4 regions of the Paenibacillus sp. FSL H7-0735 genome follow, and region 1 is predicted to be linked to each of the others. Evidence: riboswitches for the same ligand, from Rfam matches in the RefSeq annotation. Region 1 holds a riboswitch; each other region holds the start of a gene.

Evidence for each region. A riboswitch is a leader RNA that binds a small molecule or an ion and turns the genes downstream of it on or off. The one in region 1 is predicted to bind cyclic di-GMP.
Region 2: linked by a shared signal. The riboswitch ahead of NSS82_RS03495 (transglutaminase-like domain-containing protein) and the one ahead of NSS82_RS32615 (choice-of-anchor A family protein) in region 1 are both predicted to bind cyclic di-GMP.
Region 3: linked by a shared signal. The riboswitch ahead of NSS82_RS05020 (glycosyl hydrolase) and the one ahead of NSS82_RS32615 (choice-of-anchor A family protein) in region 1 are both predicted to bind cyclic di-GMP.
Region 4: linked by a shared signal. The riboswitch ahead of NSS82_RS02175 (anti-repressor SinI family protein) and the one ahead of NSS82_RS32615 (choice-of-anchor A family protein) in region 1 are both predicted to bind cyclic di-GMP.

The regions. Positions count from the first base shown of each region.
Region 1 covers NZ_JBBOZH010000001.1:602,103-607,550, forward strand. Annotated here, with positions in the region: gene NSS82_RS02690 (MarR family winged helix-turn-helix transcriptional regulator) at 1-142, opposite strand, end outside; gene NSS82_RS02695 (ASCH domain-containing protein) at 469-882, shown strand; gene NSS82_RS02700 (hypothetical protein) at 1,079-1,471, opposite strand; cyclic di-GMP riboswitch class I at 1,967-2,057, shown strand; partial or broken gene NSS82_RS32615 (choice-of-anchor A family protein) at 2,157-3,008, shown strand; gene NSS82_RS02705 (LPXTG cell wall anchor domain-containing protein) at 3,256-4,464, shown strand; gene NSS82_RS02710 (alpha/beta hydrolase) at 4,613-5,448, shown strand, end outside.
Region 2 covers NZ_JBBOZH010000001.1:782,213-787,660, reverse strand. Annotated here, with positions in the region: rRNA gene NSS82_RS03500 (16S ribosomal RNA) at 1-273, opposite strand, end outside; gene NSS82_RS03495 (transglutaminase-like domain-containing protein) at 641-1,450, opposite strand; cyclic di-GMP riboswitch class I at 1,464-1,544, opposite strand; cyclic di-GMP riboswitch class I at 1,619-1,701, opposite strand; gene NSS82_RS03490 (class D sortase) at 1,821-2,480, opposite strand; gene NSS82_RS03485 (GtrA family protein) at 2,583-2,990, opposite strand; gene NSS82_RS03480 (glycosyltransferase family 2 protein) at 2,977-3,957, opposite strand; gene NSS82_RS03475 (phospholipid carrier-dependent glycosyltransferase) at 4,055-5,448, opposite strand, start outside.
Region 3 covers NZ_JBBOZH010000001.1:1,154,070-1,159,517, forward strand. Annotated here, with positions in the region: gene NSS82_RS05010 (UDP-glucose dehydrogenase family protein) at 1-972, shown strand, start outside; gene NSS82_RS05015 (sugar phosphate nucleotidyltransferase) at 1,673-3,046, shown strand; cyclic di-GMP riboswitch class I at 3,183-3,262, shown strand; gene NSS82_RS05020 (glycosyl hydrolase) at 3,275-4,825, shown strand; gene NSS82_RS05025 (glycosyl hydrolase) at 4,979-5,448, shown strand, end outside.
Region 4 covers NZ_JBBOZH010000001.1:480,638-486,085, reverse strand. Annotated here, with positions in the region: gene NSS82_RS02195 (hypothetical protein) at 1-226, shown strand, start outside; gene sipW (signal peptidase I SipW) at 228-818, shown strand; gene NSS82_RS02185 (TasA family protein) at 909-1,517, shown strand; gene NSS82_RS02180 (helix-turn-helix domain-containing protein) at 1,687-2,016, shown strand; gene NSS82_RS02175 (anti-repressor SinI family protein) at 2,124-2,279, opposite strand; cyclic di-GMP riboswitch class I at 2,307-2,391, opposite strand; gene NSS82_RS02170 (2-oxoglutarate dehydrogenase E1 component) at 2,862-5,448, shown strand, end outside.

The DNA of each region.
Region 1 (5,448 bases):
GAGTTGTTCCTTCTAAATGAATAGATATATCTTTTAATACTGCCCATTGAGGAGCTGTTACATTATAAAGTAAAAGTTTTTTTGTTAAGCTTTTTTTCATTTCAAGACTTACTCTTATTAATAACTGTCCTGGGTTGTCCATAAATTAATTCCCCTCTTTAAATAGTTTGCACACTAACTACTTGATTAGTATACAAACTATATTCTCCTTTATCAATTTTAATTGTTTTATTTGTTTAAATTGTGGGGAGTTACAGGTGAATGTCAATAATATTGATATTTAGAACTTTTGTTTGTATATAATAAAAATGAATGTTCTTAGTTTAGAGGCGATCATTGATGGAAATGAGTATCGACCAAACGGTTGGGATTATTTATCAGATCAAGGCGAGCAAGATTACACAACGCGAGATCGAGGCCCGTGGTATTCGTGACAAGCGTCCAACATAAACAAAGGGGATAGATATCATGCGGTGTATAACAATACGGCAGCCTTGGGCGACCTTAATTGCTCTTGGTGAAAAAGAGTTTGAAACTCGTTCATGGAGAACAGCCTACCGCGGCGAGTTAGGCATTCATGCCGGAATGAGGATTGACAAAAAGATTTGTGAACAGGAACCGTACAAATCAGTATTGGCGAAACATGGCTATACAGCAAATAATTTGCCGACAGGAGCTATTATTGCTACAGGTCAGCTCGCGGGATGTTATGTGGTTACTCCAGAGGTGGATTTAAGGGAATGGATCAATGGGAACGAATATGATTTTGGCGACTATAGCGAAGGACGGTTTGCTTGGAAGCTTGAAGGGGTTCATCCATTAAGCCATCCAATTCCAGCTAAAGGTCGGCTAAGCTTGTGGGAGCACTCTAATCACTTCTGAACGGCGAATGATATTTTTAATGTAATTTTTATGTGCCTATCAGCTTTTTTTCAGGTTCGAGGTATATATTGAAGACACCAAACACCCCCCAGTGTTTTGTGGTATATCTCTCTCAGGTCTTGCCAACTCCCATGGTAAGGCCTATTTTTTTGTTCACTAATTGATGGGGGGGGAGTAGAGCGGCTTCTATACAGCTTTATTTAATTTGAAACTGTTCTTCGTAACTCTTAAAAGAGGAAATATCCAGCCCTAGGTATCTGCGCATATGGATGGCAGCCTGAGCCGCAACAATGTCATTCAACAGCAGCATTCGTTCGTGATAGCCACGACATATATACTTGGCTTCAATTCCCGTATTAAGTCTGTTTTGCTCATACACCTTGATTCCCCGTCTTCTCATTTCTGCACGAACATCCCTTAGATCTGTTGTAGCTACTGCAGCAGCTGTTCCAAGCACCTCCAGATAAGGGGCGGGTGTTCGTAAGTGTGTAGATAAAATGGCGGAGTCCCGTTCGAAAGCTGATAAAATCATCGGAAGCAATAAATAAGATTTCACCAGCATGTTGTCCCTGCTTTCTGCTCTATGCATGAATCTCATCACCTCTAATAGGAACGTATATTCGTATTCTAACCCGATATTCCAAAAATAATCAATGGTATTTCTAAACAGCTTATCCAATGTGATTAAATTCACAACTAAATAACGAAGAATAAATTATATTAAAATTGTAATAATAAAAATTAATGTATAGGACGCACATAAGGGAGAATTATGATGGAAAAAGAGGGCAGCCTCCAGCGTGGATTGTTTTTTGGTTTAATTCTGAGTGTTCCCTTATGGATATCCATATTGGGCTATATACAGTTACTTTAAAATTTAATGAAAAACCTTATGCGAAGCGCCTTTAGGCGCTTTTTTTGTATGGTAATAATGAGGGGGATCATCGAAAGGAATTGATTGACAATTGTGGGTGTGGGGCGCTAAACTGTTATTAATTCAAAAAGTATTAAAAGTCATAGACGGTTATTGGAGAGAATGCTTCGGCTACCAGTTCTGGACTTGCAGTGTAATACATATATATAGTCATGATAATAGCAAACCGTCTGAAAGGGCGGGACGCAAAGTCCAGGAGTCTAAAGTGTCTTAAAGGCACAATGACCGTCCGACTGCCATGAGAAGGGAATTCCACTTCTTTTTGGCGGTCTTTTTTGTTGTTAGGTCCTTTAGAGTTTCTGGTAATTATTCTGATTAATATAAATCATAGTTTTAGGAGGTGTGCCATTTGAAAAGAAGAATAAGACCGTTACTCTCGCTTGTATTAGCTGGGATTTTGACGGTAGGTAGTGGGCTTTCCTCATTAGGAGCTGGAGTTGCTGGAGCTAGTAGTTCTTCTACATTGGGAATTGCAGGGGTCTACAACGTGTTTATTCTAGGGGATATAACAACGGTTTCGGATACGGAAGGAAGGTTTGCTGCTGGAGGTAACGTTAACTTAACCAACTATAGTGTTGGAGATAGGTTGACCGCTGCTGAGGTTTCCTTGACTGACACACTTGTTGTTGGAGGGAATCTTACTTTCAACGGAGGTACTGTTTATGGGAATATCGTGCACGGGGGAGATTTTTCAGGGAATGTAACGCTCCTCAAGGGAGGTACAAAAAGACAGGGGAGTACGATTGACTTTTCAGCCGTAGGTCAGTCTTTGAAGGACAAATCAGCAGAACTTGCAGCATTGCCGGCGAATGGAACAACAGTGTACCAATATGGCAGTCTTACCCTGACAGGTACAGATCCTGCGGTCAATGTTTTTAATGTTCCAGGAGATAACGTCTCTAATACCTATGGAATTACAATAAATGTTCCTTCAGGATCTACAGCAATTATTAATATTGATGGTTCTAACGTAAAAATGAAAAACTTCGGATTTCTACCTAATAACGTGTTGAACAGCAAGAAAATTTTGCTTAACTTTAGCCAAGCTGCGTATCTGGATATGGCAGGCATAGGTGTAATGGGAAGCATACTTGCCCCCTATGCTCATGTTGATTTTATTAATGGTCAGATTAACGGTACTTTAGTGGCGGCTTCACTCAAAGGGACTGGTGGTGGTGAATTTCACCACTATCCATACGATGGTGATGAACCTGGACCAACGCCGACACCAACGCCAACAGTGACACCAACGCCAACGCCAACAGTGACACCAACGCCAACGCCGACAGTGGCACCAACGCCAACGCCGACAGTGACGCCAACACCAACACCATGTCCGACACCAACGCCGACAGTGACGCCAACACCGACGCCAACGCCTACGTCAACACCAACAGTGACGCCGACACCGAACACCATGTCCGACACCAACGCCGACAGTGACGCCAACACCGACGCCAACGCCTACGTCAACACCAACAGTGACGCCGACACCGACGCCAACACCAACACCGACACCAACACCGACACCGACGCCGACAGTGACACCGACACCGACGCCGACACCAACACCGACGCCAATACCAACGCCGACGCCAACAGTGACACCGACGCCGACAGTGACACCAACACCGACGCCGACAGTGACACCAACGCCGACGCCAACACCAACACCAACGCCGACGCCAACAGTGACGCCGACGCCGACACCGACACCAACACCGACGCCAATACCAACGCCGACGCCAACAGTGACACCGACGCCGACAGTGACACCAACACCGACGCCGACAGTGACACCAACACCGACGCCGACAGTGACACCAACGCCGACGCCAACACCAACACCAACGCCGACGCCAACAGTGACGCCGACGCCGACACCGACACCAACACCGACGCCAATACCAACGCCGACGCCAACAGTGACACCGACGCCGACAGTGACACCAACACCGACGCCGACAGTGACACCAACGCCGACGTCAACAGTGACGACGACACCAACACCAACGCCGACGCCAACAGTGACGCCGACACCAACGCCAACGCCAGAAGCAACACCGACACCGACGGTAACACCAGAAGCAACACCGACACCGACGGTAACGCCTGAAGCAACACCGACACCGACGGTAACGCCAGAGGTAACACCGACACCGACGGTAACGCCTGAAGCAACACCGACACCGACAGTAACACCAGAAGCAACACCGACACCGACGGTAACGCCAGAGGTAACACCAACTCCAGAGGTAACACCAACGTCGACACCAGAGACTTCGGTGTTCCCGACACCAACGCCATCATCCGTAATTGGCACTATAGTTCTTGCAGAAGATCCTGTGCCGCTTGGGCCTGTAGCTTCGCCGACACCAGCGCCAGTACCAACACCGTCGAATAGCACAGAAGTACTTGTTGATGATGATGAGATCCCATTAGGTCCGGTACCGGCAGTGACACCAACGCCAACACCAACACCTGATGAAATCATCGTAGTGGACGATACGATCCCATTAGGTAAGCCGCCTGTGAAGGAATTGCCAAAAACGGGTGAATCAAGTCCTGCACCTTACTATGTAGCAGGTTTAGGTTTTGCACTTATCGGATTATTAATGAGAACCAAGTTCTCCAAAAAGAATAAATAATAAACGGTAGAGCACAACATAGAGTCGCTTTCGGGGGTGTCCTGATGGCGGCTCTATTTGTATGTCATGATTGCGATAGTTTGGTGCATTCTAAGTAGATGGTATACTCTTGTTGCAAAAGAAATGAAGAGGGGATGGCGAAGGCGAATTGATATGGTTCATTATTAGCGCTGTAATCATCATAGGGATTCTAATCTATGTGGGATTTTTCTTCTATGGTATTGCTATTAAACGAGCACCAAAGGTATTTCTAAGTAATAATCCTAATCTGAAGGCTGATCCTCCGGTTGCCGGAGCTTCTTGGGGGGAGGGGAAAGATTGGGTCTCTCGCCAGAGCTTCGAGAATATTGAGATCGTATCTGCAGATGGACTTAAACTAAGAGGTTTCTTACTCCAATCTAATCGTGCTGCGGGACGCACAGCCATTCTAGCCCACGGTTATTCAGGTAAAGCAAAGGATATGGGGGCGTACGCCAAAATCTACTACGAGAACTTAGGCTTTAACATCCTAATTCCCGATGCAAGGGGGCATGGAGATAGCGCAGGGGATTACATTGGTTTTGGTTGGCCGGAACGAAAAGATTATTTGCAATGGATTGAATACATGATTAAAAAGACTGGGTCTAGTGCTCAAATTGTGCTTCACGGTGTTTCTATGGGCGGTGCTACAGTGCTAATGACCTCAGGGGAAGATCTTCCACCGCAGGTAAAAGCTATTGTTGCGGACTGCGCTTATACCTCAGTAAAAGCACAATTATCTTACCAACTACGGCGCATGTATCGTTTGCCAAGTTTCCCTTTCGTTCAAAGTGCAAGTCTAATCACCCGCTTGAAGGCGGGGTATGGTTTTGGTGAAGCCTCTGCATTAAAACAAGTGCGGAAAGCGAAGGTTCCGATTCTTTTTATTCATGGGGATGCGGATAACTTTGTACCTTTTGCTATGATGAATGAATTGTATGAGGCATGCCAGAGTCCAAAAGAGAG
Region 2 (5,448 bases), 180 kb from region 1:
ACCCCACCAACTAGCTAATGCGCCGCAGGCCCATCCCTCAGTGACAGATTGCTCCGTCTTTCATTCTTCTCTCAGGAGAAAAAAGAAATTATCCGGTATTAGCTACCGTTTCCGGTAGTTATCCCAGTCTGAAGGGCAGGTTGCCTACGTGTTACTCACCCGTCCGCCGCTAAGTTATTTTGAAAGCAAGCTTTCAAAATAACTCCGCTCGACTTGCATGTATTAGGCACGCCGCCAGCGTTCGTCCTGAGCCAGGATCAAACTCTCCAATTAGTATTGAAAAGAGCGATATGCTCATTTTGAAACATCTGACGAGAAAATTAATTCTCTAATTTTGGATATCACTTACGTGATTTCCTACTCACTCGTTGTTCAGTTTTCAAAGATCAAGTTCTCGTTGACGCCGTTTAATGTCTCAGCAGCAACTCTTATAATATATCATGTTGTTTTCAGAAATGCAAGCTTTATTTTTCGAAGCTTTTTATCAGCCTCGTCTGTATCGCCTGTACGCTGTCTAACAACGCTTACCTATAATACCCCAACTATTAATAGAAAAGCAACCCCTAATATAAAAATAAACAACTAGCTTAATAATTAAGCTAGTTGTTTATTTAATAGAGTTATGTTTCTAGCGGCGAATTTAATAGTATTTTGCCGCAGTATATTTGCTTGAGGCTTTAATTAAATCGGTTTTCTTATCACTCTTTGCAAGTCCTGCATCCACTGTAGTATCAATGGTAACCCACTTCCCATTAAGCAATACTTCGTTCCAGGCATGATATTGCGTAACGTAGCTTGTATTCCCCATTACCAACTTAGCAGGAACATCTACACTCCGCAGCATTGCGGCAAAAAGAGAAGCGTAATCATAGCAAATCCCTTTTTTAGTAGTCAATGTCTTATCGATGCTTGGAATATAATCAGTAGTTACACTATTAGCAAGAGAGTAGTCATATTGTACATTCGCAACTACATAGTTATAGATCGCTTTAACTTTCTCTTCGTCTGTTGTTTTGCCTTGTACTAATTGTTTAGCTTTGACAATCGCTTTATCAGAAGAACTCCATTTCACATTCTGTACGGAGCCCAAATATACGGAATTCGAGTCACTCATGGTTACGTCTACTACTTCGGAATATAACGCTTTGTATTTATTACCGGTTGTGTTCTCCAGAACCGAAACCTTATAAGTCCCATTTCCTTGTTGCAAAGGGAAGTCCTCAGCTTGTCCAGAAGCATACAAGTTATAAGTATAGCTGCTGTTATCTTTGGTGATCATGAGTTTGATTCTTTTATCTTTCGGAATATCATAGTTAATACCAATAACACCTTGAGCCACTTTGGATGTAATCAACCAGCTGGCATCTGCACTTGCAGCTTGAGCTGTACTTACCGGAACTGAAGTCATTAGGACGAACAACGCCACCAGCATAAAATATACCTTTTTCACGGATAAAACTCCTTTCGGTAGCTGGCTGCCATCCTTTCGGGAAGGCCCTTTAGCTTTGCGTCCCTACCTTTCGATAGGTTTGCCGTTATCGTATAAGCTCTATCTGTTCTAGCTTTACTAGATATAATTGATAGAATCCATTTGAAACAAACAAAAAAAGCCTCTTCATTCGGTAGCTGGCTGCCATCCTTTCGGGAAAAGGCCCTTTAGCTTTGCGTCCCTACCTTTCGGAAGGTTTGCCGTTATCGTGTTTAGCTTTTATAGTATAATACTATCATATTTATAGTTGTGAACAAGACCTAATTTACTAGATTACCCATTATTTTATAAATATCTCCCGGTATTTGTGTTTTCTTGTCATTCACTATTCTCATTTTGTTAATTTAGCATGAACAATCAGCCGATGCGTTGGATTCACTAGCGGATCACATGTAATCAGAGTAAGAATCTTATCCTTGTCATTCCCGTCAAGAACGGAGACATCACTCGGATCTACAACAGAAATATCGTATACCTCATAGTTAAACACCTGATCACTAGTCTTTACCGTGATAACATCCCCCACAACAACCTCATTCAATCTGTTAAACAAACGACCCGTAGTTCTAGCCCGATGCGCCGCGATTGCAGCATTTCCGATCTCTCCAAGGGGTGCCGTTTCTTTCATATGGGCTGCAGCATGTTTCATATTAGCTTTTGTAGCCCCTTCTAATACAGGCAGCTTCAAATCAATCTTACCGATTTCAATTAGTGCGATTACTTTGCCACCGACCTCAATCTCCGGTTCAGGCTTTTCTGTCTCTTGGGGTTGGGACTGTGCCTGAGCATCCAGAACCGATTCCTCTGCTAACAGCTGAGTAACTTCAGCATACCTGCTCTTCAAATCTGGCTGGGGAGTACTATCGGCAGTGCTTAGTTCAGCCGTTTCTAATAACTTCTCCTGCTGCCTGTCGTTGTACCATTCGTTAGCTGTCGGATATAACATGATAAGTATCCCAGCCAGTATGAGTAGATAGGAGAATTTACGCAATGTTATTCACCTCCGTATATTGTTTCTATGGTTATATACAAATCAAGCAGAAACAGCTACTTGCCTTTAAGCATAGCAACTCCTTCTGCCTGAAATTAATGTTTAAAATACCCATTTACGACTTCCAAAGAAATTGATGATCACCGTGATAAAGGTAACCAGCACCTTGGAGATCAAGACTTGAATACCTAGTCTGTCTGTCAACAGATGCATTAGCAGCAGTGATATTCCGAGCACTACCAGATTCAGCACGATAAACTTGACCAGCTGCACGCGGTCGAAGCCTTCTTTATTCCCCCGGTTGCGATCACGAAAGGTTACTTTTTTATTCAAAATAAAGCTATTCGCCGTACCTGCACTATAGGAGATCACCTGCGCCAATGCGTATACCATCCCTAGTGAATTCAACAATGTGAAAATCACAAAATCAATAAGCGTATTGAGCAAACCTACGGCATTAAATTTAAGGAACTGTATGAATGCAGCACGCAAGTTCTTATCTGACATCATTGTGGTCCTTCCGGCGGTCCAGTTGTTCTTCGTTCTGGTAGCCTTTAGTCTCACTAACAATGTATAGCGGTCTATCTTTAGACTCGTCATAAATCCGTCCGATATACTCCCCAATCACACCTAACAGCATCAGAACGATACCGTTAAAGAGCAGATTGACGCCTACAATGGAAGCCCAGCCCGGAACCGTCCAGGAGGTGAAAAATATCTTTTGAAACAAGACGAAAAATAAATAGAGAAAGCTAGAGAATGAAAGGAAGAATCCAATATACGTAGCAATCTTAAGCGGCTTATGTGAAAAAGAGGTGATGCCATCTAACGCAAAACGAATCATTTTCTTCAGCGGATATTTGGTTTCTCCGGCAAAACGTTCTTCCCGTTCATATTCCACCATAGTCTGCTTGAAGCCAACCCAGCTCACCAAACCTCGGACATAGCGGTTCTTTTCTTTAAGTCCCCGCAGGACATCACATACCTTACGGTCAATAAGACGGAAATCGCCTGTATCCGTAGGAATATCCACACTTGTCATACTGCTGAGCAGGCGGTAAAAAAGCTTCGCGGTGACCTTTTTGAACATCGTTTCTCCGTGGCGCTTCAGGCGTTTCGCATATACAACGTCGTAGCCCTCTTTCCACTTCTCGATCATTTGCAAAATGACCTCCGGAGGATCCTGAAGATCAGCGTCAATAACAACAACCGCTTGACCTTCGGCATAGTCCATGCCAGCTGTAATCGCTACCTGATGTCCGAAATTACGCGAGAAGTCAATCAGCTTGACATGCTCGTCTCGTTCACAGATCTCCCGAATCATCTGGGCGGAACGATCACGACTGCCGTCATTGACGAAGACCAGCTCATAAGTATCGCCGCACTCGTCCATTACTTTTTTCAAACGTTCATAAGTATGGCTAATTACTTGCTCCTCATTGAACATGGGTACAATCACACTATATCTGGCTTTCACCTTTATTCCTCCTACAAGCTTTTTGGAGCGTTACATCCATCTACACTTCATAATAACGCTGCATGCATAAACTTATTTTATAGATTTTTATTAAATCCTAGAAAACCCAAGTAGGGAACCAACGCAGCATATCTTTCACGTAATCTCCACTGACCTGCATCCCTGACAGTACCGGGTAGAAAGCGATAAAGAGCAGCAAAGCAACGGCTACATAGACATACTGTACGTAACGGGCCTCAGGGAATTTACTATCCAGCAACTTCATTATATATACAATACCAAGAATCATAAATGGTACCATAGCAAAATAATGGTAAATAAATGTTTCTCTTGGGACAAGCATCCACGGAACATATTGCGAGAAGAAGGCGATCCAGATCATGTAGAGGTTCTTATCTTTACGTTTCAGCGTAATCCACAGCGTTGCCAGCATCGCAAAAATACCCGTCCACCAGATAAGAGGATTCCCCATAGTCACTATACTGCTGACCTGACCTTCCGGCAAACCTTCACCGCCGCTAAAGAACCAGACCGGTCTCTTCATAAACGGCCATTGCCACCATGAGGAAGCAAAGGGATGTGTAGCTACAAGCTGACTGTGGTAGTTGTACATATTCTTTTGGGAATCAATCAAACCTTTTATAGTGAAGCCCTCTGCTGATGCAGATAACCCTGGCACAAAAGATAAGCTATAAATAATTACTGGAATAATTACAAAGAACCCGATACAACTAGCCAACGTAATAATAGTCTTTTTCCAAAAAGAATCTACCGCTTCACGACAGGTGCCCAGCAATTCCTTGTCTTTAATCTTCCCCTCGGCCAGCAGGCGTCCGGAGGCTTGGTATTCTCTGTAGCGTTCAAAAAGGGAGATAGCCAGCATAATGGCCAGCCCTGCTCCTCCATAGAGCACAATCCATTTCGAAGCTACGCCGATTCCGAAGAATAAGCCAGACCAGAATAACGGAATTAATGTTTTTCTCAAAGGCTGCTTGTAGAAATTCATTGTGTAATACCGCTGCATGAAATAGAACATCAACATAATGAAGAATACTCCGTATACGTCAATCGTGGAGATTCTTGTCTGTGTGAAATGCATGAAATCCAGTGCAAACAATCCTGCCGCGAGGGCGGCGTATTTGCTTTTCTTAAACAAACGCAGCGCCATTACATATATGAGAGGTAACATGGCAACTCCGAACAAGGTTCCGATAATACGCCAGCCGAATGGATTGACCCCGAACAGCTCCATCCCTATGGCAATTAACAACTTACCAAGCGGTGGATGCGTATTCTCGTAAGGCACAATCCCGTGTGTATATTCATAAGCTGTTCGCGCATGATAGATCTCGTCAAAATAAGTGCTATTCATAAAGTTAGAATATTCCGGAATGAGCGACTGCTCGTCAAAAAGATTGGCCGCTGCTCCTCTTTTAGGAACTGCGTTAGCATCCGGTGTCACACCAGCAATAGGAAGGGGTATTCTTTCTC
Region 3 (5,448 bases), 550 kb from region 1:
GTAGGGACAAATGAGAAAATCTCCAAAATGATCTCTAGCCATACCCATCATCCTTTTGATATCGTGTCTGCACCTGAGTTTTTACGTGAAGGCTCAGCGATTCGCGATACCCTCCATCCCGACAGAATTGTCATTGGTCTTGATAATCCAGAGCTGGAACCAACTATGCGCGAGCTTCATAAGGGTTTCACAGAAAATGTATTTGTAACAGATATACGCAGTGCTGAAATGATCAAATATGCTTCGAATGCATTTTTGGCCACGAAGATTTCCTTTATTAATGAGATCGCCAATATTTGTGAAAAAGTGGGAGCTGATGTAACCGAGGTAGCACAAGGAATGGGTATGGACCAAAGAATCGGGTCATCCTTCCTGCAGGCTGGCATCGGTTATGGAGGCTCCTGTTTCCCGAAAGACACTAATGCGCTCATTCAAATTGCGGGCAACGTCGATTACGAATTCAAATTATTGAAATCTGTAGTCGAAGTGAATAAGGGACAACGCTTTATGATCATCTCCAAGCTGCATGAATCACTTGGCAGCCTGCGCGGTTCGACGATTGGGATATGGGGGCTTGCCTTTAAGCCTAATACTGATGATGTCCGCGAAGCTCCCGCCAGAGAGATTGTTGAGGCACTGGTGGCTGAAGGGGCAACAGTCAAACTATATGATCCAATCGCAGCTACAAATTTCAGGCAGCAATATGATCATCCGCAGCTTCGCTGGTGCAATCTGCCTGAGGAAGCGGCTGAGGGCAGCGATGCCGTATGCCTCTTGACCGATTGGAGCCTACTCAAGGATATTGATCTGCATCAGCTGGCGAAAAGCATGCGTAATGGGGTATTGATCGATGGACGCAACGTGTATTCCAAGGAGCAAATCGAGGGTACCGGCCTCGTTTATCATTCTGTCGGCCGCCCGCAGATGGGCGGATTGAGCGGTTATTCTGCTAGTGTGGCTGGAGCGGTTTAATCATTTGTGTTAAGTGTCAGTCGCAACTGCGGTGAATGTTTGGACTTCCAGCCGCTGTTGTCTGCAGATTTCCTGATTTTAACCGCTGATAGCGGTAGAAATCCGCAGACAAAGGCGGATGCTATCGCTCCTCCAGTTCCAAAATTGTCTTCCGCCACTTCGTTCCCTTATTTTAAGGTTCTAAGCAATTTATAAAGTTAGGTACTCTGATTATATACCGCAGTAGCAGTAGCAGTAGCATTTGTAGTTGTCATTGTCTCTGTCTCTGTGGTGGCAACTAGTCTTGCTCTTGTAGTTGCAGTTGTTCTTGCAGTTGTTCTTGCAGTTGTTCTTGCAGTTGCAGCTGCCTCCCCCGGAGCAGAAGCAAATCTTTAGAAAAACGTGCTCGCTTCCGGCTGGTACAGCCCGGTGCGCATGGATCATTGTTAAAAAGTAGTTGGTTAGGTTAAGAACGGAAAGGGAATTTGGAACTGTAGAAACGGAGTGTTCGCCTTTATCCTCGGATTTCTACCGCGAGAAGCGGTCCAATCAGGAAATCTGAGGATAACAGCGATCGGAAGTCCAAAATCCCTTGGAGTGGTTCATACCTAATAAATTTTTTAAAAAATGCATCCGCTCGAACTAAGGCTAAGCGGAAGCTATACGTTTTGATAACAATTCCATTATGCTCGATTTCCATAATTCAAGGAGGGTTCATTCTATGAAAATGGTACTTCTATCAGGCGGTTCAGGTAAACGGTTATGGCCGTTGTCTAACGACTCACGTTCAAAGCAATTTCTAAAGGTACTTGAAAGCCCTCAAGGTGAACCAGAATCCATGGTACAACGTGTCTGGAGACAGCTGGAGGAAGCAGGGATGGCAGAATCATCTTATCTAGCCACCGGCCGCGGCCAAGTAGAAATGATACAAAGCCAACTGGGAAGTCATGTGCCGATTATCGTTGAACCGGAGCGTCGGGATACTTTTCCGGCTATCGCCTTAACAGCTACCTATCTTTATTCAGTGGCAGGTGTTTCTCCAGCGGAGACGGTAGCAATATTGCCTGTTGACCCTTATGTAGAAGCATCCTTTTTCGATACCATAGCTATGCTTGAGGGGACCATGCTGGAAAGTGGAGCAAATCTGGCACTAATGGGTGTTGTTCCTGAACATGCCTCAGAGAAATACGGATATATTATTCCTACCACTGAAGAGGCGGGGGGGAATGGTTTTATGAAGGTGAGTCACTTTCAAGAGAAACCAGACCGCATACAAGCAGAACAGCTCATCGAGCAAAATGCATTGTGGAATTGCGGAGTGTTTGCCTTCCGTTTAGGGTACTTGTTAGATATTTTGCAGCGTAAAGGGTTGCCTTTAGGATATGAAGAATTGCAGAAGCAGTATAAGCTATTGTCTTCCATCAGCTTTGATTATGAAGTGGTGGAGAAAGAAGAACATATTGTGGTGCAGCCGTATGATGGATTCTGGAAGGATCTTGGAACGTGGAATACGCTGACAGAGGAAATGAGCAGCAAGCATGTAGGAAAAGGTTTTGTGACGGCGGATTCTGAGGGGACTTGCTTGATTAATGAGCTGGACATTCCGATTACGGTAATTGGTGCGAAGGATCTGATCATTGCGGCTAGCCCGGATGGAATTCTAGTTACCCATAAAGCTGAGAGCCCACGGATTAAAGAAGTGCTGAAGACCTTTGAACAGAGACCGATGTACGAGGAACGCCGCTGGGGCCATTACAAAGTTATTGATTATGTGAAATATGATGAAGGCAATGAAGTGCTGACCAAACGGATTTTTATATCCGAGGGGAATAATATCAGCTATCAATTACATCGCAAGCGTAGTGAAATTTGGACAATCGTCAGCGGCGAAGCAAGTATTGTGCTGAATGAGAAAAAACATAATGTGAAGGCTGGGGACGTGGTACGTATACCGGAAGGAACGAAACACGCGATCCTTGCTTTGACGGATGTTGAGTTTATAGAGGTACAGACGGGGTCTGAATTAGTAGAAGAAGATAACATTCGTATTACTTTAGACTGGAATGATATAGAACTACAACAATTCATTTCATAGGTCTAACCTATCTATTTAACCAATTCAAAATTTCTTGAAACAGGTAAATTGACTCAATTATCAAAAAAAGTCATAAAAACACTAAATATATCATTAATTGTCGTCGATACTTACGGTAAGAGAGATTATTTCTCTTAAATTGAAAAGGCAAACCTATCGAAAGGTAGGGACGCAAAGCTATAGGGCCTTCGAAAGAGTGGCAGCCTGGCTACCGAAAGGGAGAATATTTTGAAAGCTTACCGTACGTATCGATTGTTTGGTGCATTTCTGTCACTCGTCCTGTTTCTGACTGCACTTCCGCTTGCTGTTGGGATTTCGCCGTCTATTGTCATAGCTGCTTCAAATTCTGGAACGCCAGTTACCCCAGGTGCCTCACCTGAAGCCGTAAAGCTGCTTAACTATTTTTACTCGATCTCAGGAAAAGGCATTATTGCTGGTCAACATGACTATTTAGAAAGTCCAGATGAAATTAACAATATGCTGAAGGGAACCAGCGGACAATATGCGGCTCTTCACGGTTATGAAATGGGTGCGATCAGTGGTCAGTCCGAAGCAACGATGGCTTGGCAACGTCAAAATGTGGTGAACAGCGCCATCAACTGGAATAAAGCGGGCGGGATCGTAGCTATGACTTTTCATGCTAACCTGCCGGGCACCTCTTATGACTGGGATAATGTGAAAAAAACACTCAGCCAGAGTGAGTTCGATAGTTACGTTACACCGGGTACCAAGCAATATAATAATCTGATCGCTGAGCTTGATAAGGTGGCAGTCTCTTTAAAAAGCTTGCGCGATGCCAATGTTCCGGTGCTTTGGAGACCCTATCATGAAATGAACGGGAACTGGTTCTGGTGGGGGAAGAAAAATAACTTTTCTAAACTATGGAATATAATGTATGACCGTTTTGTTAACGTTCATAAATTAAATAATTTGTTATGGGTATGGAGTCCGAATGCTCCCAATGTTTGGTCAGATCCTTATGCGCTAACTTATCCAGGTGCTGATAAAGTAGATATTCTGGCAGCAGATATATACGAAAATGATTACCAGCAAAAATACTATGACAGCTTGTTGAGTCTAGCCGCAGGCAAACCGATTGCGATCGGGGAGAATGGTGAAATGCCTAATCTGGAGAAGCTTCAGCAATCGCAAAGTAAATGGACGTATATGATGAGCTGGGGAAAAATGCTTTACGAAAATAACAGTGCAGACACAATCAAAACATTTATGAATAGCAACTACACCCTGACCAGAGATAAATTAAATACTGGTCTGGCACCGACACCTAGCGCCGCACCAGCGCCGGCACCTTCCGAAGAAGAGGGGGAGGCAGCAATTCCTCTCGCGAAGGGGCTTGCAGGAGAGTATTACAACAACATGTTGTTGTCGGGAGCAGCAGCTCTTAATAGAACTGATGCAATAATCGATTTCAATTGGCGGCAAGGCTCGCCGGATGCCTCCCTCGGGATTGATCGTTTCTCCATACGTTGGAGCGGTAAAATTAAGCCGTTATATAATGAGCAATATACATTTTACACTACCTCAGATGATGGTATCCGTGTCTGGGTGAATGGGGAATCCGTGATTGATAGTTGGACTAAGCAAAGTGGTACTGAGCGTAAGGGCACTATAACGCTGAAGGCTGGTCGGCTATACGATATCAAGGTGGAGTATTACGAGAATGAAGGCGATGCGAGAGTCCGCTTGATGTGGGAAAGTGCTAGTCAAGCTAAAGAGACAGTTCCAGCAAGTGCACTTTTTCTTCCGGATGTCTCCTGATTGATGAAAATTAAAGGTCGATCCTTAGTGGCTCTGCGTTATTGCAGAGCTACTAAGCTATAGTCCTCATTAGGTCAGAAGACGATTGTCCGATAACAGGTATGTTTATTTAGCACCTGTAGAGGCAGTACAGCTACCGAAAGGAGGATTTATTTGCGTAAATATTATAAGAAAAACAGATTGTTGTTTACTATGTTACCGGTGTTTATTATTTTTTCCTTGCTGCCTTGGGGAGAGGTTAAGAGTCTTCCGAAGGCTATGAGTGTTTCTTCCTCTTTACCTCCGGTTATACCCAGTAATCCATCGGCTTCTGAAGAGGCTAAGCAACTGCTGAGTAATTTGGTGAATCTACGTGGCAAAGGGATTTTGTCCGGCCAGCATGATTATCTAGAAAGCCCAGATGAACTGGTTCATAAGCTGAAGAATACTTCGGGACAAAATGCCGTTCTACATGGTTATGAATTAGGGGCGATTAATAATCAATCCGAAGGGACGATCGCAGAACAGCGGCAAGCAGTGATAGACAGTGCAATTGAATGGCATCACGAGGGTGGCATTGTAGCCATGACATTCCATCAGAGTTTGCCGGGAACATCTCCAGAATGGTCCAATGTAAACAGAAG
Region 4 (5,448 bases), 120 kb from region 1:
TCCAACGTCAGGTGAAGCTGCTCCGGAAGCCCCAAATAAAGAACAACCTGAAGCCCCAGCCACTGACCCGGTTAAGCCGGAAATTGGCGAAGAGCTCACAATTCCAAAAGATGTTCCTCAGCAAGAGGCTCCACAAGAGACGGCAAAGGCGGAAGACAGTACGACTACCCCGCCGGTAGCAACCCAAGCTCCTTCGGACCCTCAACCTGAGAAAGGTGGAGAATAAGATGCGAATTAAAAAAATTATCAATAATACCTTATCGAGCTTAATGCTTGTGATCTTTATTCTGCTGGTGGCAGCCGTAGTGTTATCCAAGGCCTCCGGTGGTGAACCTGCTTTCTTCGGATATGAGATCAAAACCGTACTCTCAGGATCGATGGAACCAGGAATTCAGACAGGCTCAATTGTCGCATTAAAACCCGGAGGGGATATGAATCGTTTCAAACCAGGCGATGTCATCACCTTTAGGAACGAAGATAATCTGCTCATTACTCACCGGATTGTAGAAGCGACCGTCAATAACGCTACTGGTGAAGCTGTTTATCGCACTAAAGGCGATAACAACGACGCACCCGACATGAACCCTACCAGTTCTGCGAATGTTGTAGCTCAGTATACCGGGGTCACTGTACCCTATGTCGGTTACGCTATGAATTTCGCGGTTTCCAAAGCTGGAAGTGTAGTCCTCATGATCGTGCCTGGCTTGATGCTTCTGCTCTATGCTCTGTATACCTCTTGGAAGGCTGTAGCTGCATTAGAAAAGAAAAATGCTGCCCTACTGCCAGCCTCACCGCCCCCAACAGAAACACAGCCCTAAGTTGATTGTCCACTTCCGCTTACGAACCGGAAGATACAATATATAAATTTTATAAAAAATTCAAACACAAATTTGAGGAGGAATTTTATTATGGGTATCAAGAAAACATTGGGTCTTGGCGTAGCATCTGCAGCACTGGGTTTATCATTAATCGGCGGAGGAACCTTCGCATACTTTAGCGACACTGCGCAAAGCACAGCTACATTCGCAGCGGGTACACTCGATCTGAACTCCGACCCTTCTGTCATCGTTAATATTCCTAACCTGAAACCAGGTGATACTGTAACTAAATCCTTCAAATTGAAAAACGATGGTTCGCTCGATATCGGATCTATCATTCTGAATACATCGACTCAAATCACGGATGCTAAAGGAGATAACTACCTGGATTTAGCCGAGTTCATTAAAGTTAAATTCCTTAGAAATAATGATAAAGGAGTACCTATCGTCTCTCCTGAAAATGTAGTTTATGAGACTACACTTGCTGCTTTAAAAAGTCAGCATCCGGATCTCGTAAAAAATACAGGTTGGGATCAACTCTTTACCGAAGCATCCGGTATTAAAGCCGGTACCAATGACAGCTTCTCCGTCCAATTCGAATTTGTGGAAAATAACCAAGATCAAAATATTTTCCAAGGCGATAGCTTAACACTGACTTGGGATTTCGTAGCTAAACAAGGTGCGAAAAAAGACTACTAAGATCAATAAAGTAATTTAATAAAATACTCGAAGAGCAGCAGATCCTGAATCCGGCCACGGATAAGCAGATTGCTGCTCTTCTCTTTACAATAAACTTTGTCCGATTTATTGATATTTGCTATACTAATAACAAAAATTACGGAGGGGCGTCAGCATAGTGCCACAGAATATGGGCCAACGTATCCAGCAGCTCCGCCTAGACAAGGGTTTCTCCCTATCTGAGCTTGCGGACAGAGCAGATGTGGCTAAGTCGTATCTTAGCAACGTGGAGAGAAACATCCAATCCAATCCATCCATCCAGTTTATCGAAAAGATCGCTGACGCGCTTCAGGTATCCATTCATGCCCTACTCTATGGAGAACCAAATGATGCAGAGGAATCACATTTAGATTCGGAATGGTTCCGATTGGTGCAGGAAGCTATGGACTCAGGCATTAGCAAACGCGAATTCAAAGAATTTCTGGACTATCAGAAATGGAAGCTCGATCAAAAGGATTAATACTTCCTACTAATCTGGTACGATCCTCTCTTCTACTAAATCATATCGAAAAAGGACACAGCGAAGAACCGCTGTGCCCTTTTTCGATATGTAACCCCTCTAATGTATTACTGCACGATCTGCACAGTTTTCTCATGAAAGAACTGGCGGATTTCATCTGCCTTAATGCCAGCCTTCTTAGCTGCTAATAATAAATGTACCCACTCTTGATCCAGATCAATAAACTGCTGTTCTCTGTTGCTACCCTGGTTGGACTTTTCCAAAAAATCTCCCCCTAAGATTTTACGTCCCCAGGCAATCCGGCTGTCATAGTATCTCTACCTTAGACCCGCGACTTTGTGCCCCTGCCTTTCGGCAAGTTTACCTTTTACTGGACCCTTTTCACGAAAGGATCTGCTTAAAAAACTATAATATTACTATCTGCAATAACATTATACAAAAAGAAAGCGGAAAAGTGTGTCGATTCCTGGTTACTTTCTATTTTAAAAACGAAAAATAAAAGATTTTTTTTCAAAGATCTTGTCCGATTATCACGATACTCGTCCGTTACATAAAATAAATTGTACTAGCAAAATAAATATTTACTGACCTAATAGTTAAAAATAAGGATAATAGAATCATTTTAATAGGCCTTTAGAATGGGTAATGAGAAGAAACACCCTTCTTTTCGTTAGAACAAGCTAACCTATACCATTTTGCGAACGTATTGGACGAAAGAATGAATTGATTACAGTGGCTGAAAGTAGCACAATAAGATGAGAAATGAAACCGCAATCATCACAGCTCCAGTAAGCGTTGACACAAAATGTCACTTATGGAGTTCATCCGTTAAGGAGGATGTATTCATGGCAGCCAAAGAGCCCTATAACGAATCCATTTGGAGTAAGTATTACGGACCCAATTTAGGCTACATTCAAGAAAGATATGAACAGTTTGTGAAAGATCCCTCCACCGTAGAAAATAATTATCGCGAGCTTTTTACAAATTCGGGACCCCCTCCCCTAACTCCGGATAGCGAACCGGCTCCTCAGCCGCGCATCTCGGGAGACACCGAATGGCTTAGAAAAGCAGTAAGAGCTTCCAAGCTAATCGCCAATATTCGTATATATGGCCATATGGCCGCTGAAATTGATCCGCTGGTACGCGATCAGAATCCCATGGCAAAATATCTTGAGCCTGAAACCTATGGGCTGACCCGCGAAGACCTGATTGCACTGCCTGCCACGCTTATATGGGAAAATGCGCCGAATGATGTGCATACCGGGTGGGATGCCGTGCAACGTATGCGTCAGGCATACACCAAGACTATCGCCTATGAATTCGGGCATGTGCATGAAGAAAAAGAACTGCAATGGCTAAATAGACAGGCAGAATCCACCAGCTCACCAGCACCCCTGAATAATACAGAACGCAAAGAGCTCCTGAACCGCCTGATTCAGGTAGAGCAATTTGAAACCTTCCTCCACAAGACTTTTGTAGGTCAGAAGCGTTTCAGTCTTGAAGGCAATGATGCTCTTGTGCCGATGTTAGACGAAATCGTACGCGCTGCTGCACATGACGGTGCAGAGCATATTTTGATGGGCATGGCGCATCGCGGTCGCCTCAACGTTCTTGCACATATTTTGGGCAAACCTTATGATATCATATTTTCAGAGTTTCATCATTCTCCGAACAAGGAGCTTTTCCCTTCCGAAGGCTCCACAGGCATTAACTATGGCTGGACAGGTGATGTGAAATACCATCTCGGTGCAGACCGTGCTGTCCGTGAAGGAGAAACCGTACGCACAAGAATAACACTAGCGAATAACCCAAGTCACTTGGAATTCGTCAATCCTGTCGTGGAAGGTTTCACTCGTGCCGCACAAGAAGACCGGAGCACTGCAGGACTGCCGAAGATTGATACCAGTAAAGCTATGGCGGTGCTGATGCATGGTGATGCTGCTTTTCCAGGTGAAGGAATTGTTGCAGAAACGCTTAATATCGGCAAACTTCAAGGTTATCAAAATGGTGGGACGATCCATATCATTGTTAATAACCGAATTGGTTTTACGACTGAAAGTGAAGATTCCCGTTCTACGCATTATGCGAGTGACATCGCCAAAGGGTATGAAATCCCGATAGTCCATGTCAACGCTGATGACCCAGAGGCCTGCGTAGCAGCCGTACGTTTAGCTAGCGCATACCGCCATCAATTCAAAAAAGATTTCGTAATTGATCTCATCGGCTACCGCCGTCATGGTCACAACGAAATGGATGATCCTGAAACCACACAACCTATTGTCTACGGCAAGGTTCGCAATCATCCGACCGTCTACAAGGTTTATGCAGAGAGACTGAAAAACGAAAAGGTTCTTACCGCCGAAGACGTACAAAAGATGAATGCTGAAGCAGAAAGCGTATTGCAGCGTGCGTACGATAATATGAAGGAAGGCAATCATAAGAAAAAAGAACCCAAAGCCTTCATTCCTCTACAAACGGACCGCGCAGCGGCAAACACTACAGCGGTATCCATCTCCAGCCTGCAGGAGATCAATCGTGAACTGTTGACGGTTCCAGCTGGATTCCAGGTTTATCCGAAGCTGGAGCGCATTTTACAACGTCGTAAAGATGCACTGAATGAGGGTGAAAAGGTCGACTGGGCACTGGCTGAAACGTTAGCCTTCGCTACCATTTTGAAAAATGGGACGCCCATCCGACTGAGCGGTCAAGATGCCCAACGCGGAACCTTCGCACATCGCCATCTGGTGCTGCACGACAGTAAAACAGGAGATTTATTCTCTCCGCTACATCAGCTAAGCGATTCCCGTGCCTCCTTTGGCGTATACAACAGTCCATTGTCAGAGGCATCAGTATTAGGCTTTGAATATGGTTATAATGTGTTCGCACCGGAAACCTTCGTAATCTGGGAAGCACAGTATGGTGATTTCGCCAATGCGGGTCAGGTTATTTTTGACCAGTTCATTGCGGCTGGACGCGCCAAATGGACACAGCGCAGCAATCTCGTCATCATGCTGCCGCATGGCTACGAAGGACAGGGACCTGAGCACTCCAGCGGTAGGCTGGAACGGTTCTTGCAGCTATCCGCTGAGGAGAACTGGACAGTCGCTAATCTGACTACCGCTTCGCAATATTTCCATCTGCTGCGGCGCCAAGCAGCGTTATGCGGGCAGGAAGATGCTAGACCGCTAGTCATTATGACGCCGAAAAGTCTCATTCGGAATACGCGCAGCACTTCTGCCGGAACCGAGCTGGCTTCAGGACAATTCAAGCCTGTATTAGCTGAATCTTTGCTTGGCCAGAAACCAAGTGAAGTTAAACGGCTCGTAGTCTGCAGCGGTAAAGTGGCTATCGACATCCAAACAGAACTGGAAGCAGCACAGGATAAGGATTGGTCATGGCTGCATGTTCTTCGCCTAGAGCAGCTTTATCCGT